One region of the Streptomyces sp. NPDC050560 genome, then DNA from elsewhere that is predicted to be linked to it. Evidence: riboswitches for the same ligand, from Rfam matches in the RefSeq annotation. Region 1 holds a riboswitch; each other region holds the start of a gene.
The links. Region 1 has a riboswitch for cobalamin ahead of ACIBIW_RS35925 (cobalamin biosynthesis protein). Riboswitches for the same ligand answer to the same signal wherever they lie in the genome.
Positions count from the first base shown of each region.

Region 2: another riboswitch for cobalamin. It lies ahead of ACIBIW_RS05745 (CbtB domain-containing protein); the one in region 1 lies ahead of ACIBIW_RS35925 (cobalamin biosynthesis protein).
Region 3: another riboswitch for cobalamin. It lies ahead of ACIBIW_RS21860 (ABC transporter substrate-binding protein); the one in region 1 lies ahead of ACIBIW_RS35925 (cobalamin biosynthesis protein).

Region 1 is NZ_JBITGT010000026.1:47,954-53,082, forward strand. Features, by position in the region: gene ACIBIW_RS35910 (lysozyme) at 1-322, shown strand, start outside; gene ACIBIW_RS35915 (anion permease) at 499-1,839, shown strand; gene ACIBIW_RS35920 (hypothetical protein) at 1,906-2,127, shown strand; cobalamin riboswitch at 2,214-2,337, shown strand; gene ACIBIW_RS35925 (cobalamin biosynthesis protein) at 2,390-3,352, shown strand; gene ACIBIW_RS35930 (cobyric acid synthase) at 3,349-4,929, shown strand; gene ACIBIW_RS35935 (putative cobaltochelatase) at 4,926-5,129, shown strand, end outside.
Region 2 is NZ_JBITGT010000002.1:229,278-234,406, forward strand. Features, by position in the region: gene ACIBIW_RS05735 (class I SAM-dependent methyltransferase) at 1-636, opposite strand, end outside; gene ACIBIW_RS05740 (histidine phosphatase family protein) at 747-1,304, opposite strand; cobalamin riboswitch at 1,405-1,530, shown strand; gene ACIBIW_RS05745 (CbtB domain-containing protein) at 1,567-1,803, shown strand; gene ACIBIW_RS05750 (CbtA family protein) at 1,815-2,615, shown strand; gene ACIBIW_RS05755 (PP2C family protein-serine/threonine phosphatase) at 2,711-3,550, opposite strand; gene ACIBIW_RS05760 (MASE1 domain-containing protein) at 3,876-4,880, shown strand; gene ACIBIW_RS05765 (FtsX-like permease family protein) at 4,980-5,129, opposite strand, start outside.
Region 3 is NZ_JBITGT010000009.1:134,226-139,354, reverse strand. Features, by position in the region: gene ACIBIW_RS21865 (exo-alpha-sialidase) at 156-1,340, opposite strand; cobalamin riboswitch at 1,614-1,743, shown strand; gene ACIBIW_RS21860 (ABC transporter substrate-binding protein) at 1,795-3,357, shown strand; gene ACIBIW_RS21855 (ABC transporter permease) at 3,359-4,306, shown strand; gene ACIBIW_RS21850 (ABC transporter permease) at 4,303-5,129, shown strand, end outside.

The sequences.
Region 1 (5,129 bases):
CTACGGCGCCGAGTGCTACGGCCTGGACGAGGCGGGGCTCGCGGACTGGGTCAGGGACTTCAGCGACGAGGTGCGGCGGAGCGCGGGGGTGCTTCCGGTGATCTACACGAGCACCCGGTGGTGGAACACCTGCACCGGGGGCAACCGCGGCTTCGGGGACCATGCGCTGTGGGTGCCGGACTACGCCGCGTCGCCCGGCGCGCTGCCCGCCGGGTGGACGACGTGGACGTTCTGGCAGTACGCGGACCACGGTCCGATGGCCGGTGACCAGAACCGCTTCCACGGCGACGCGGACGCCCTGGCGCGCTTCGCGGCGGGCTGAGCCGACCGGAACCCCGCGGACGGGCGCGCCCATGTCCCGCCGCCGGGGCGGGTGTCGAGACCCGAGCACCGCACCCGCCGTAGCGATACACCTCATGGCCTGCCCGGGTTCATCTTCCGTTCACTCAGATTACGTACGTTCAACGAGCCACCGACGTACGACAGAAGTCTGGGTAAATGGAACACATCACGCTCGTTCTCGTGATGGTGATCGTCACGGCACTCGCCTTCGACTTCACCAATGGTTTCCACGACACCGCCAACGCGATGGCCACCACCATCTCCACCGGCGCGATGCGCCCCAGAGCCGCGGTCGTCATGTCCGCCGCGCTGAACCTCGTGGGCGCGTTCCTCTCGATCGAGGTCGCCAGGACCATCTCGGGCGGGATCGTCGACGAACGGGGCCTGCGCACCGAGGTGATCTTCGCGGCGCTCGTCGGCGCCATCCTGTGGAATCTGCTGACCTGGCTGCTCGGGCTGCCGTCCAGCTCGTCGCACGCCCTGTTCGGGGGGCTGATCGGGGCGGCGGTGATGTCCGCGGGCTGGTCCTCCGTGCACGGCTCGACGGTGGTCACCAAGGTGCTGCTGCCCGCGGTGGCGGCGCCCGTCGTCGCCGGCCTCGGGGCGCTCGTCGCCACCCGGCTCACCTACCGGCTCGGCCGCGGCGCCGCCGAGGGTTCCACCACCCGCGGCTACCGCGCGGGCCAGATCGCGTCGGCCGGGCTCGTCTCGCTGGCACACGGCACCAACGACGCGCAGAAGACCATGGGGATCATCACCCTGGCGCTGGTCACCGGCGGGGTGCTGGCGCCGGGCTCCAACCCCCCGGTCTGGGTGATCGCCTCCGCGGGGCTCGCCATCGCGCTCGGCACGTACATCGGCGGCTGGCGCATCATCAGGACGATGGGCCGCGGCCTCACCGACCTCGCGCCGCAGCAGGGCTTCGCCGCGCAGACCAGCGCCGCGACCGCCATCCTCGCCTCGTCGCAGCTCGGCTTCTCGCTCTCCACCACCCAGGTCTGCTCGGGCGCCGTGATGGGCGCGGGCCTCGGCCGCAGCGGTGCGGTGGTCCGCTGGTCCACGGCGACCCGGATGCTGGTGGCCTGGTGTCTGACACTGCCCGCGGCGGGCCTGGTCGGCGCGGGCGCCGAACTCCTCGCGGGGCGCGGCCCCTGGGGCATCGCGGCCACCGCGGTCCTGCTGGTCGCCGCCTCCGGCACGGTGTGGAACCTGGCCAGGCGCAGGCCCGTCACCCACGCCAACGTGAACGACCCCGAGCCCCGGACCCCGGCGCCCGGCATGCTCGCCGCCGACGCGGTGGTACGGGAGGACACCGCGAGCCCCGCCGCCGCTCCGAGCGCCGCCACGAGCCCCGCTTCGAGCCTCGCGAGGCCCGCCCCGGGCCCCGCCGCCACGGCGCCCGGCGTGCCCGTCGCCCCGGTCACCGTGCCCGCCCCTGTCCCCTCCCCCGGCGAGAGCCCCGCACCGGCCGCGGCGCCGGGCGGCACCGCCCCGTGACCGCGCGCCCCGGCGCGGGCACCACCCATCCGAGCCCCTGACGGCCCCTCAAGGACGGAACACACCATGCAGATCGACTGGACGGCCATCGGCACCGTCTTCGGGGTCAGCCTCGCGGCCACCGTGGCCCTGGTGGGCCTCTTCGCGCTCGGCACCGTCGGCCTCGCCCGGCGCGGCGGCGCCCCGCGCGCGGGCGGCCAGGGGGCGCTCCTGGCCACCGGCGCCTACGCCTGCTTCGCCCTGTGCGCCGCCGCCGTGGCGTACGGGATCTACCTCATAGCGGGCTGACACCGGCGTCCCCTGCCTGGTCAGCGGCTGGTTGACGGCCGTTCGCCGGGCGTGGTGGACTGCCGGGGCCATACAACGGCGGCAGGAGAGGAAGCCGGTGCGAATCCGGCGCGGTCCCGCCACTGTCACCGGGGAGCGCTCCCCACCCACGGCCACGGCTCGTACGAGCGGGAAGGCCGGGGCAGCGCCGATCCGGGAGCCAGGACACTCTCGCCGTCGTTCCTTCGAGCCGGGGCGCGGACCCTGAGTGAGGACACGAGTGATGCCGGGCTGCCCGCCCACCGTCACGCGCGCGCGGCGCTTCGCCGCGGGCGCCACCGCGGGACTGCTGGCCGACGCCGTCTTCGGCGACCCGCGCCGCGGCCACCCCGTCGCCGCCTTCGGGCGCGCCGCTGGCGCTTTGGAGCGCACGCTCTGGCGCGACCACAGGGGCGCGGGCGCCGCGCACACCGCGCTCTGCGTCGGCGGCGCCGTGGCGCTCGCCGCGGGCGCGGAACGCGCCCTGCGCCACCGCCCGCCGCTCGCCGTCGCATGGACCGCCGCCGCCGCGTGGACCGTGCTCGGCGGCGCCTCGCTCGCCGGGGAGGCCGAGCGGATCGGCGCCGCCCTGGCCGTCGGCGACACGGACACCGCGCGGCGGCTGCTGCCGCGGCTGTGCGGGCGCGACCCCGAGGCGCTCGACGCCGGGGAACTCGCGCGCGCGGTGGTGGAGTCGGTCGCCGAGAACACCTCGGACGCGGTCGTCGGCGCCCTGGTGTGGGGCGCCGTCGCCGGGGTGCCGGGGTTCGCCGCGTTCCGCGCCGTCAACACGCTCGACGCGATGACAGGACACCGCTCGCCCCGCTATCTGCGCTTCGGCTGGGCCGCGGCCCGTCTCGACGACGTCGCGGGCTGGCCTGGCGCCCGGCTCACCGCGCTGCTCGCCGTGCTCACCGGCGGCGCCCCCGCGGCCGCCCTGCGGGCCTGGCGCGACGACGCGAAGCACCACCCGAGCCCCAACGCGGGCCCGGTCGAGGCCGCGTTCGCCGGAGCCCTGGGGATACGGCTCGGCGGCACCCTGTCCTACGGCGGCCGCACCGAGCACCGCCCGGTGCTCGGCGCCCGGGGCCGCGCCGCCACCCCCGCCGACATCGCGCGCGCGGTGCGCCTCTCGCGCCGGGTCACCGTGGGCGCCCTCGCCGCCGCCGTGTGTCTGGCGCGGTGCCTGCCGGGCCCGGTCCTGTGACCGGCACCGGGGGCGGGCTGCTGGTCGCGGGCACCACGTCCGACGCGGGCAAGAGCGTGGTGACCGCGGGGATCTGCCGCTGGCTCGCCAGGCGCGGGGTGCGGGTGGCCCCGTTCAAGGCGCAGAACATGTCGCTGAACTCCTTCGTGACCCGGGACGGCGCCGAGATCGGCCGCGCCCAGGCGATGCAGGCGCTCGCCGCCCGGGTGGAGCCGAGCGCGCTGATGAACCCCGTACTGCTGAAACCGGGCGGCGAGCGCAGCAGCCAGGTCGTCGTCATGGGCAGGCCCGCGGGCGAGATGAGCGCGCGCGGCTACCACGGCGGACGCCAGGAGGCGCTGCTCGGCACCGTGCTCGACTGCCTCGAACGGCTGCGGGCCGCGCACGACGTGGTGGTCTGCGAGGGCGCGGGCAGCCCCGCCGAGATCAACCTGCGGCGCACCGACATCGTCAACATGGGCCTCGCCAGGGCCGCGGGGCTGCCGGTGCTGGTGGTCGGGGACATCGACAGGGGCGGGGTGTTCGCCTCGTTCTTCGGCACCCTCGCGCTGCTCTCACCCGAGGACCAGGCGCTGGTGGCGGGGTTCCTGGTGAACAAGTTCCGCGGGGACGTGTCGCTGCTCGAACCCGGCCTCGGCATGCTGCGGGAGCTGACCGGGCGGCCCACCCTCGGGGTGCTGCCGTACCGGCAGGGCCTCGGGATCGACGAGGAGGACGGGCTCGGTCTCGCGCGCCGCGGCGCGCTCGCGCCGGTGGCGCCGCCGCACGGCGCCGAGGTGCTGCGGGTCGCGGTGTGCGCGGTGCCGCTGATGTCGAACTTCACCGACGCGGACGCGCTCGCCGCGGAACCCGGGGTCGCCGTGCGGTTCGTGGAGCGCCCGGAGGAGGTCGCCGACGCCGACCTGGTGGTCGTGCCGGGCACCAGGGCCACCGTGCGGGCCCTCGCCTGGCTGCGGGAGCGCGGGCTCGCGGCGGAGCTGGCCCGCAGGGCCGCGGCCGGGCGCCCGGTGCTCGGCATCTGCGGCGGCTTCCAGATGCTCGGGGAGCGCATCGACGACGAGGTCGAGTCGCGCGCAGGCCGCGTCGAAGGGCTCGGACTGCTGCCGGTGCGCGTCGCGTTCCGGCCCGGGAAGACGCTCGCCAGGCCCTCGGGCCTGGCGCTCGGGGAGCGCGTCCACGGCTACGAGATCCACCACGCGGTCGCCTCCGTCCACGGCGGCGAGCCCTTCCTCGACGGCTGCCGGGTCGGCCAGGTGTGGGGCACGCACTGGCACGGCTCGCTGGAGTCCGACGGGTTCAGACGGGCCTTCCTGCGTGAGGTGGCGCGGGCGGCGGGGCGGCGCTTCGAGCCCGCGCCCGGCGTGCGCTTCGAGGAGCTGCGGGAGGCGCAGATCGACCTGCTCGCCGACCTCGTGGAGGAGCACGCCGACACCGACGCGCTCTGGCGGCTCATCGAGCAGGGGCCGCCGCCCGGGCTGCCGTTCGTGCCACCGGGGGCGCCGCTCCCCGTCCACTCCCCCGGCTCCGGGACGCCGCAGGCGTACGGGGCGAGGACCACCCTGGAGGTCGCCGAGTGACTGCCCCCTATCCGTTCACCGCCCTTGTCGGCCAGGACGGGCTGCGGCTCTCGCTGCTGCTGAACGCCGTGTCGCCCGCGGTCGGCGGCGTCCTCGTGCGCGGGGAGAAGGGCACCGCCAAGTCCACCGCGGTGCGCGCGCTGACCGCGCTGCTGCCACCGGTGGACGTGGTGGAGGGCTGCCGGTTCTCCTGCGACCCG
Region 2 (5,129 bases), on a different contig from region 1:
GACGATCCAGATCACCTTGCGCAGGAAGTAGACGACGGCGCCGATGTCGCAGAACTCCATGCGCAGCCGCTCGTACCGCAGGTCGACGACGTCGAGCCCGGCCTCCTCGGCCTCCGCGCGCGCCGCCTGCGGCCTGCGCGGCATCTCCTCCGGCGCGGGCTGGGGGCCCCAGAAGTACTCCGTCAGCTCCCCGACGCTGCCGGGGCCCACCTGCTGGGACAGGTAGGTGCCCCCGGGGCGCAGCACCCGGGCGACCTCCCGCCACCACACGCGTACCGGATGGCGGCTCGTCACCAGCTCGAAGGCGCCGTCGGCGAAGGGCAGCGGCGGCTCGTCGGAGTCCGCCACCACCACCGCGCCCCTGGGGTGCAGCAGCGCCGTGGCGCGGGCGAGGTTGGGCGGCCAGGACTCGGTGGCGGCCATCAGCGGGGGCAGGTGCGGGACGCCCGCGAGCACCTCGCCGCCGCCGGTCTGGATGTCGAGCGCCGAGCGCACCCGCGCGAGCCGCTCGCCCATCAGCCGCTGGTAGCCCCAGGACGGCCGCTGCTCGGTGGCACGCCCGTCGAGCCAGGAGAAGTCCCAGCCGTCGACGGAGACCTCGTCGGCCTCCGCGACCAGTTCGTCAAAGGAACGCATGGGCCGCAAGCCTGGCATGCCGTGGCGCGGGGCGGCGCGCGAATATCGCGCCCGCGCGGAGGGTCCAGGGGAGGGCCGCGGCGCGGGCGGTGACCGGGGCCGACGCGGTGTCAGAGGGGGCTGCCGACCAGCGCGTTCCAGCGGCCCTCGCGGCCGGTGAGCACGGTCGCCGTCAGGGGGCGCACGTCCAGGCGCCAGAAGGCGGCGGCGGGCAGTTCGAGCGCCGTCACGAGGGCGGCCCGTACCACGTCGGGCTCGACGACGGCGAGCGCCCGCCCCGTCGGCAGGCCCGCGAGCCAGCCGGAGACCCGGGCGCACAGCGCGGTCAGCGGCTCGCCGCCCGGCGGCGCGAAGCCGGGCTCGGCGAGCCAACAGGACACGGCGGCGGGCTCCGCGGCGGCGAGCGCGTCGAGGGTCCTGCCCCGCCAGGCGCCCACGTCGCGGCCCGCGAGCGCGGGCAGTGGGGCGGCCTCAAGACCGAGGGCGGCGGCCGTCTCGGCGCAGCGCACGGTGCCGGAGGCCGCCGCGCGCCCGGCCGCCGGCAGACGGCACGCGGCGCGCTCTGCGGCGGCGCGGCCCTCCGGGGTGAGGGGGTGGCCGTCCTCGAAGGCGGCGGTGGCGAGCGCGGTGCTCGCGGCGGCGGAGACGAGGGTCACACGGGTGGTCAACGCGGGGCCTTCCTTGCCCAAAGCGGCCCGGATTCACCGGATTCGGGGGCCTCCCACCGGGGATGGCCGCGGGTGAGGCGGTCTTGGCCGGGTCGCGGGCGGGAGGTACGGTTCCGGTGATATTCGCGCGTCACGACGGAACCCGGTGCGAGACCGGGGCGGTCGCGCCACTGTATGCCCGGCCAAGGCCGGGCGAGCCAGACCCGTCGTCACGCCAAGGCTCCACCTATCGGGACGCGAGTTCCCCGCAGGAGGTCTCATCATGGCGCAGTCGTACGCCCCTCCGGCCACCGGCCGGGCCACCCCCGCCGAGGACAACCCGCCGCTGCGGCTCCCCGTCAGGGCGATACTGCCCTGGGCCGTCTTCGTCGGCGTACTGATGCTCGTACTGCTCTACTTCGTCGGCGCCGAGCAGGGCGCCACCTCACTCTTCTCCGGCACCGACATCCACGAGTGGGTGCACGACGGCCGGCATCTGCTCGGCTTCCCCTGCCACTGAGCGGGGGAAGGGTGAACTCCACCGCCGTCGGAAAGCTTCTGGTGCGCGGGATGCTCGCGGGGCTCGCCGCGGGTGTGCTCGCCTTCGTCGTCGCGTACCTCCTGGGTGAGCCGCGGGTCGACTCCGCGATCGCCTTCGAGGACGCGCACTCCCACGAACACGGGATGGAGGTCGTCAGCCGCTCCCTCCAGTCCACCGCCGGGCTCGCCACCGGCGTCCTGGTCTACGGGGTCGCCTTCGGCGGGATCGCGGCCCTCGCGTACTGCTTCGCGCTCGGCAGGCTCGGCCGCTTCGGGCCGCGGGCGACCGCGCTGCTGGTCGCCGGGGCCGGTTTCACCGCGGTCTACCTGGTGCCGTTCCTGAAGTACCCCGCCAACCCGCCGTCGGTCGGCGACCCCGGCACGATCGGCAGGCGCACCGCGCTCTACTTCCTGATGATGCTGCTCGGCGTGCTGCTCGCGCTGGGCTCCGTGGCCGTCGGCAGGCGGCTCGCGCCGCGGCTCGGCGCCTGGTACGCGACGCTGGCGGCGGGGGCGGGCTTCGTGGTCCTCGTCGGCCTCGCGTACGCGTTCCTGCCGTCGGTGAACGAGGTGCCCTCCGACTTCCCGGCGATGCTGCTGTGGCGGTTCCGGGTGGCGGCGCTCGCCATCCAGCTCGTGATGTGGGCCGGTTTCGGCCTCGTCTTCGCCACGCTCGCGGACCGGCTGCTGCGGCCCGCCGACCCCGACACGGCCCACGGCGGCGCGGCGGCCCCCGCGGGTGCCGAGGGCGCGGGGCGCGTCGAGGCGGCGGAGGGGAGGGCGGCGGGGTGAGGCGGGGCGCCCTGCCGTGCGGGGGAGGGCGCCGCCCCGCGCGGACCGGTGCCGGTATGCGCGGACGGGTGCCGGTGCCGGTACGCGCCGTGGTTCTAAGCCGCCCTGCGTGCCGGGGCCGCGTCGTGCCGTAGTACCAGGACCGCCGCGTCGTCGGCGTGGCCGACGGACTCGGCCATGCGCATCACCGCGCCCGCGAGGTCGTCGGGGTCCGCGTCCGGATGGCAGCCCACCACGCCGCGCACCCGTTCGAGACCTTCCTCAAGGGGATACGAGGGGCCCTCCACCACCCCGTCCGTGACCAGGACGAACGCCCCCGCGGCCGTCAGCCGGTGCCGGGTCACCGGGTACCGCGCGCCCGCCATCACACCCAGCGGCAGCCCGCCCTCGTCCTCCGCGATCCCCGAGCGGCCGTCGACCGTCGCCCACACCGACGGAACATGCCCGGCCCTGGCCCCCAGCAGCTCCCAGCCGACCGGGTCGAAACGGAAGAAACTGCATGTCGCGAAGAGTTCCAGGCCGACCGTGTGCAGCAGGTCGTTCGCCCGGGACAGGATCTCCCCCGGGTCGGTGACCGCGGTCGCCACCGCACGCAGCACGATCCGCACCTGCCCCATGAAGGCGGCGGCCTCCACGTCGTGGCCCTGGACGTCCCCGATGGAGAAGGCGTAGCTGTCGTCCGCCATCGGGAAGCCGTCGAACCAGTCGCCGCCGATGTCCAGGCCGTGCCGCGCGGGGGTGTAGCGGGCCGCGGTGCGCAGCCCGGGGGCGGCGGGCAGCTCGCTGGGCAGCATCACGTTCTGGAGTGCCTCCGCCAGCTCCACCCGGGCCTGCTGGAACTCGACGCGCTCCCTCGCCTGGGCCGTCAGGCTGTCGAGACGGCTCAGCAGGTCGTCGGCGCTCGCCGAACCTGTGCGACGGCGTCGCCAGGGCATGGGCCGCTCCGAAGCTCACCCGGGGCCCGCGGGCCCCGGTTCCTGCGGGGGGACGGTGGCGTAGGGCCTCCTGCGGAGGACGGTCGGGTACGGGTTGTTCCGGCGGGGTGCGCCGGGGCGCCGCGGGTGCGGACCGTGCCGGGGGCGTGGATCGCGTCGGCCGTGGCGACGGACGTGCGTGCGAGCGCCGCCTTTCATCCTAGGAAGGTCCCGGCCGTTCTGCCCGCCGGGACCGTGCGGGCCCGCCCCGCGGCGGTTGCGTCCCCCGGCGGACCTGCCGCGTGTCCTGGCCGCGGCGGGCGCCGACGCGGTATCTCATGACGGGGTGCGCAGCAGATCGGATTGGTGGTCGTGGCCCCTGCGATGGATCGTCCTCGCGGCGGCGTACTACGGGACGGGCCGTCTCGGCCTGCTGAAGCGGCTGACCATCGACGGAGTCGTCGTCACCCCGATGTGGCCGACGATGGGGGTGGCCCTCGCCGCGCTGCTGCTGTGGGGCGTGCGGATGTGGCCCGGGGTGCTGATGGGGGCGCTGTCGATCTATCTGACGGGGTCGCCCTTCAAGCCCGAGGGCATCGCGATCTCCGTGGGCAGCACCTGCGCCGTGCTGCTGTCCTGGTGGCTGCTGCGCAGGGTCGGCTTCAGGCCCCAGATGGACCGGCTGCGCGACGGGCTCTCGCTGGTGTTCCTCGGCGGCTTCGCCGGGATGGTGATCAGCGCCTCGGTAGGGGCGTCCCTCCAGGCGTACAAGGGCGGCATCCAGCCCGGCGGCTTCTGGGCGGTGTGGTCCGTGTGGTGGGCCGGGGACGTGCTCGGCGTGCTGCTCCTGACGCCGCTGCTGCTGATGCTCGTACGGGGCAGGGGCCTCGTGCCGGAGGAGCGCTCTCTCGGCCGGATGGTGGAGGCGACGCTGCTGGGCGCCGTGGTGCTCGTGGCGACGCCCCTCATCACGCTCACCGGCACCCGGCTGCTCTTCGTGATGTTCCCCATGGTGATCTGGAGCGCCCTGCGCTTCCGGATGCCGGGAGCCGCGCCGACGGTGCTGTACACCGCCATCCTGGTGACCGAGGCGGCGACGGACAGCCGCGGCCTCTTCTCGGTGCAGTCGGTGACCGAGCGCATGTGGTTCGTGCAGGCGTTCAACGGTTCTGCCGTGGTGACCTCGCTGCTGCTGTCCACCCTGGTCACCGAGCAGCTCAAGGTCAGGCTGCGGATCGAGCAGGTCTGCTTCGAGCTGGCCGAGGTCGTCGACTACCTCACTCCGGGCGCCTCCGTCGCGCACTGGCCGCTGCGCGACGAGGCCACGCGGCGCGGCAGCACGGAGCTGTGAGGCACGCGAAGAGGGCAGTCGCGGGGTGCGACTGCCCTCTCGGGGGTGCCCGGTGCCGGTGCGGGGCGGCGGTGGGTGAGCGGCCCGCCCGCCGGGGGCTCAGGCGGCCACCGCCACCGCCGACACGGCCGGGGTGTGCAGCGCCCGCCGGGTGGTGACGAGCCCGGTCACCAGGGTCGCCGCGGCGCCGATGCCCGCGACCGCCAGCCAGATCCCGGGGCCCTGGTCCGGCAGCGTGGCGTCGGTGCG
Region 3 (5,129 bases), on a different contig from region 1:
AAACGACCTTCTTCAGCTTCCGGTTCGGTCCTGGACATGTCAATACGGCGGTGCGGGGCTCCCGTTGGCGCCCCCCGCGGGGCGGACCTTCGGGGTGCCGCGGCGCCCGGCCCGCGCGGGGCGGGCGCCGCGGTGCGGTGTGGCGGACGGCCGCGCTATACGGCGCCGTGGGCGTAGTAGGGGCGGCAGACGTCGCCGTCCCAGTCGGTGGCGATCTCGAACAGCGAGGTGCCGTCGGTGGAGGGCAGCAGGGCCGAGCTGTAGTTGGGGCAGAAGTCCAGCTCCGTCGAGTCCACCGCGACCGGGGCGTTCACCGCGCGCCAGGCCCCCGTGCCCCCGGCGTCGTTGACCCACACCGTGCGCCCGGAGCCCGCGGCGCGTGAGCCGTCGGCGTTCGCCAGCTCCTGCCCGACGAGGAACAGCCGCCCCTCGGGCGATCCGGCCAGCGGCGACCAGGCCAGCGTGGGGGTGTGCCGGAAGTACTGGCCGTCGGCGGTCTCCGGGCGGATGCCGAGGTAGGCGGGGTCGCCCCAGTCCCAGCCGTCCGGCGACGTGCGGTAGTGCACCACGCAGGAGTACTGGCCGCCCGGTGTGCAGATCTCGTACGTCATGACGTACGTGCCGCTCGGCAGCCTGCGGACCACCGCCATCCCGGGGCGGTCCGTGCCGAGGCCGCTGGCGACGGTGTCGTGGTGGCCGCTCCACTGGACGCCGTCGGCGGACCTGGCGGCCACCAGCTTCTGGCTGTGCACCCCGTCCGTCTCGTCGGAGTAGTGCGCGACGAGCTGCCCGTCGGCGGCCACCGACAGCTCGGGCTCCCACAGGCCGAGGTCGTTGGCGGCCGTGGCCACCGTGGAGAGGTACTGCCAGGTGCGGCCCACGTCGTTGCTCCTGAAGACCTCGACCGCCATCCGGCGGGGCGAGCTGTCCTGCCCGATGGACGCGGACCACAGCAGGGTGCCCTCCGGCAGGTCGCCGACCTGCTGGGGGAGTTCGAACAGGGTCGAGCAGCACAGGCCCCTGCCGGCGGCGGCGTCGGGCGCCCGCACCTGCCCGACCTCGGTGAAGGTGGCGCCGTCGTCGGTGGACTCCTGGATGGTCCCGACCCCGTCACCTGCGTCGAAGGTCACCACGGAGGTCAGGATGCGGCCGTCGGCGGCGCCGTTGTGCTCCAGGCGTACGGCGCGCGGGTACAGGCCCTCGTCGCGCAGCGGCGTGCCGGTGGCGGCCCGCGCGCTCCCCGCGCCCAGCGTCACGGCCCCGAAGGCCAGCAGGGCGAGGGCGGCGAGCAGCGCGCCCAAAGAGCGCAGGGGCGAGGGTGCGGACGGTCTCGGATGCATGGCGGCTCCCTACTCATGGGGGGTGGGTGCCGCCTGTCGCGGCACCGGCTATCCGGAGCTGTGCAGAGGCGTTCGCATTGCTGGAGCAGACCGCAGGGTTATGAGCGATTCTGTCGCTTGATGTTTGTTCACATCGTTGTACACGGACCAAAGTCAACGGAAGAGGCGTGCGGCGGATATTTCCGGCGGCGCCGCGGCGCGCGGGCGCGGCCACGGGCCGGGGTCACGCGCCCGTCGCCCCGTGCGCCACAATGAGTGCACGAGGCGACGGGGACCAGGAAGCCGGTGCGAATCCGGCGCGGTCCCGCCACTGTGACCGGGGAGCGACCCTCCCGCACGCCACCGACCGCTGCCCGCGGCCGGGAAGGCGGAGGCGAGCGAAGAGCCGGGAGCCAGGAGACTGACCCGTCGCCGGTCCAACAGCAGGGGCGAGGACACCCCGGAGAGGATCGACGTGACGACGCATGCCCGAAAGGGGACACCGCGCCGCCCGGAGCCCGGCAGACGCGGCGTACTTGCCGCGGGGGGAGCCCTGGCGCTCTCCGCGTCGGGACTGCTCGCCGGCTGCGGCGGCGACACCCGCGACGGAGGAGACGGCGACCGGTTCAGGGCCGCCTTCACCTCCGGCGGCTCCCAGGAGACCCTGGACCCGCACGTCGCACCGAACTTCGTCGACCAGGCACGCGCCAAGGCCCTCTACGACACCCTCGCCACCTACGCCGACGACATGTCCGTCCGCCCCCGGCTCGCCCTCTCCTGGGAGAGCGACGCCTCGGGCACCCGGTGGCGCATACGCCTGCGCGAGGCGCACTTCCACGACGGCAGCCCCGTCACCGCAAAGGACGTCCTCTACAGCTACCGCCGCGCCGCCGACCCGGAGACCGGATCGCCCTCACAGGTCCTGCTCTCCGCCATCGACTACGAGGCCAGCAGGGCCGACGGCGCCCGGTCCCTGGTGCTGCGGCTGAAGGCGCCCAACTTCGAGTTCCCCACCGTCTTCGCGGGCCCCGGCACCGAGATCGTCCCGGACGGGACCACGGACTTCAGGAAACCGGTCGGCTCCGGCCCCTTCACCTACGTGTCGTTCACCCCGGGCGGCACCGCCCGCTACCGGCGCTGGGCCGACCACTGGGACGGCGCCCCGCACATCGCCGAGCTGGAGATCGTCCCCGCCGACGAGGAGTCCGCCCGCCTCGACGCCCTGCTCTCCGGGCAGGTCCACTACGCCGCCGACATGGCCGGAGCCTCCGTGGAGCGGCTGAAGGGCAACCGGGCCACCCGGCTGCTCACCAGCAGGCGCGCCACCGCCCAGCAGCTCCTGCTGCGCACCGGCCGCACCCCCTTCGACGACCACCGCCTCGTGCGCGCCGTGCAGTGCGGCATCGACCGTGCCGCACTGGTGAGGATCGCGCTCGCCGGCCACGGCGAGACCGGCGACGACCTCTTCGGAAGGGGCCTGCGCGGCTACCCCGAGGGCCTGCCACCGCGCGAGCGCGACGTCGACGAGGCACGCAGGCTGGTGCGCGAGGCGGGCGCCGAGGGGCTGCACTTCACCGTGGAGACCAGCTCCGTCGACGCCGCCTGGGAGCCCGCGGCCGACCTGATGGCCCGTCAACTGCGGGACGTGGGGCTGCGGATGACCGTCAACACCCGCGCCTCCAGCACCTACTTCAGCGAGATCAGGACCCAGGGCGTCGCCGCCTTCAACACCACCTCCACCCTGCCCGTCTCCGACTTCCTCCAGCAGCGCGTCCGTGGCGGCGCCGCCCGCAACCAGACCCAGTACGCCTCCAAGGAGTTCGACACCCTGCTCGACCGGGCCCGTACCGCACGCGACGAGAAGGACCGCCTCGCCCTGCTCGGCCGCGCCCAGAAGCTCGCACGCGACGAGTCGGGCCTGCTGGTGTGGGCCTTCTCCGACGCCACCGACGCCGTCGCGAGCGGTGTGACGGGGCTGCGCGCGGCACCCCCGAACTCACACGCCTGGGCCCGCTTCGACCGCGCCCGCCTCTCCTGACGTGCGCCGCTACGTCCTGCGGCGCTGCCTGCTCGCCCTCGTCCAGTGCCTGGTCGTGCTCGTCGCGGTGTTCGCCGTCGGCTCACTGCTGCCCGGCGACACCGCCGACGTGCTCCGCGGCGAACTGGGCACACCGCAGCAGGTCAGCGCGCTGCGCACCCGGCTGGGCCTCGACCGGCCCGCATGGCCCCGCTTCTGGCACTGGCTCGGGCACCTGCTCACCGGCGACCCCGGCACCTCCCTCACCACCGGGCTGCCCGTCGCCGACGACATCGGCCGCCGCGTCGGCGTGACCCTGCTCCTCGGCGCCCCCGCGCTGCTGCTCGTCACCGTGCTCGCCCCGCTGCTCGGCACCGCCGCGGGCCTGCGCGAGGGCAGCCGCGCCGACCGGCTGCTGACCACGGCGGCCGTGGTGCTGCACGCCGTACCGGAGTTCGTCCTCGGACTGCTGCTCGTCGCCTCCGTGTCACTGGCCGCCGGGCTGCTCCCCGCCACCGCCGTCGGCATGGACACCGCCGCGCTGCTCGCCCGCCCGTCCGTGCTCGTACTGCCCGTCACCGTGCTGACGGCCCGTCATATGTGCGATCTGGCACGGCAGATACGCGCCGGGGTGGCGGCGGAGCGGCACGGTCCCGTCGCCGCGCACCTCGAACTCCTCGGCATGCGGCGGCGGACGGTGGTACTGCGCCATGTGCTGCCGAACGCCCTCGGACCGGCGGCGCAGCAGTACGCGCGGTGTGTGGAGGGGCTGCTCGGCGGCGCCGTCCTGGTGGAGGCGGTGTTCGGGTTCCGCGGCCTCGGCGACGGCTTCGTCACCGCCGTGCAGAACCGGGACCTGCCCGAAGTGCAGGCGTACGCGCTGCTGTTCACCGGCACCGCGATCGCCGTGAACCTCGCGGGCGACCTCGTCGCGCACCGCCTGGCACCCCGCAGGGAGCCGGCCGCGTGACCCCGCGACGTACCGCCACGCCCGCCAGCACCGCCGCCACCGCACGGCGGTGGCGCCCCTGGGCCGCCCTGGTGCTGCTCGGCGTGCCGCTGCTCACCGCCCTGGCCGGGCCGTGGACGGCGGGGGACGACGGGCCGGGGGAGGGCGCGCTGCCCTCAAGGCCGCCCGGGGGCGGCCACCCGCTCGGCACGGACGTGCTGGGGCGCGACGTGCTCGCGCTCGTGCTGCACGGCGGCGCCTCCGTGGTCGGCAGCGCCCTGGCCGCGCTCGCGGTCGGCCTCGCCGCCGGGGTTCCGCTGGGGCTGCTCGCCGCGGGCGCGCGGCACGGTGTCGACGAGGCCGTCATGCGCACCCTCGACCTCTTCCTCGCCTTCCCCGGCCTGCTGGTCCTGATGACCCTGGCCGCCACGGGACACCGCGACCGGCTGTGGCTGGTCGCGGTCGCCGGTGTGCTCCAGGTCCCCGCCGTCGCCCGCCTGGTGCGCGCCGCCGCGCTCGCGCCCGGCTCCCGTACCGTCGTCGAGGCCCTGCGGATGCAGGGACACGGCTGGGCGTACGTCCATCTGCGGCACCTGGCGCGGGAGTTGGCGGCGCCGCTGGCCACCGACGCGGGCGGGCGGCTGCCCGTCGTGCTGTACCTGCTCGCGTCCGCCAACTTCCTCGGCCTCGGGCTGCCCGCCTCCTCGCCCGACTGGGCGGTGCTCATCGAACGCAACCGTGACGCCCTGTTCACCCAGCCCGCCGTGGTGCTGGTGCCCGCCGGGCTGCTGACCTCCCTCTGCGTCGGCGGCAACCTGCTCGTCGACCGGGCGCTCGCCCGACG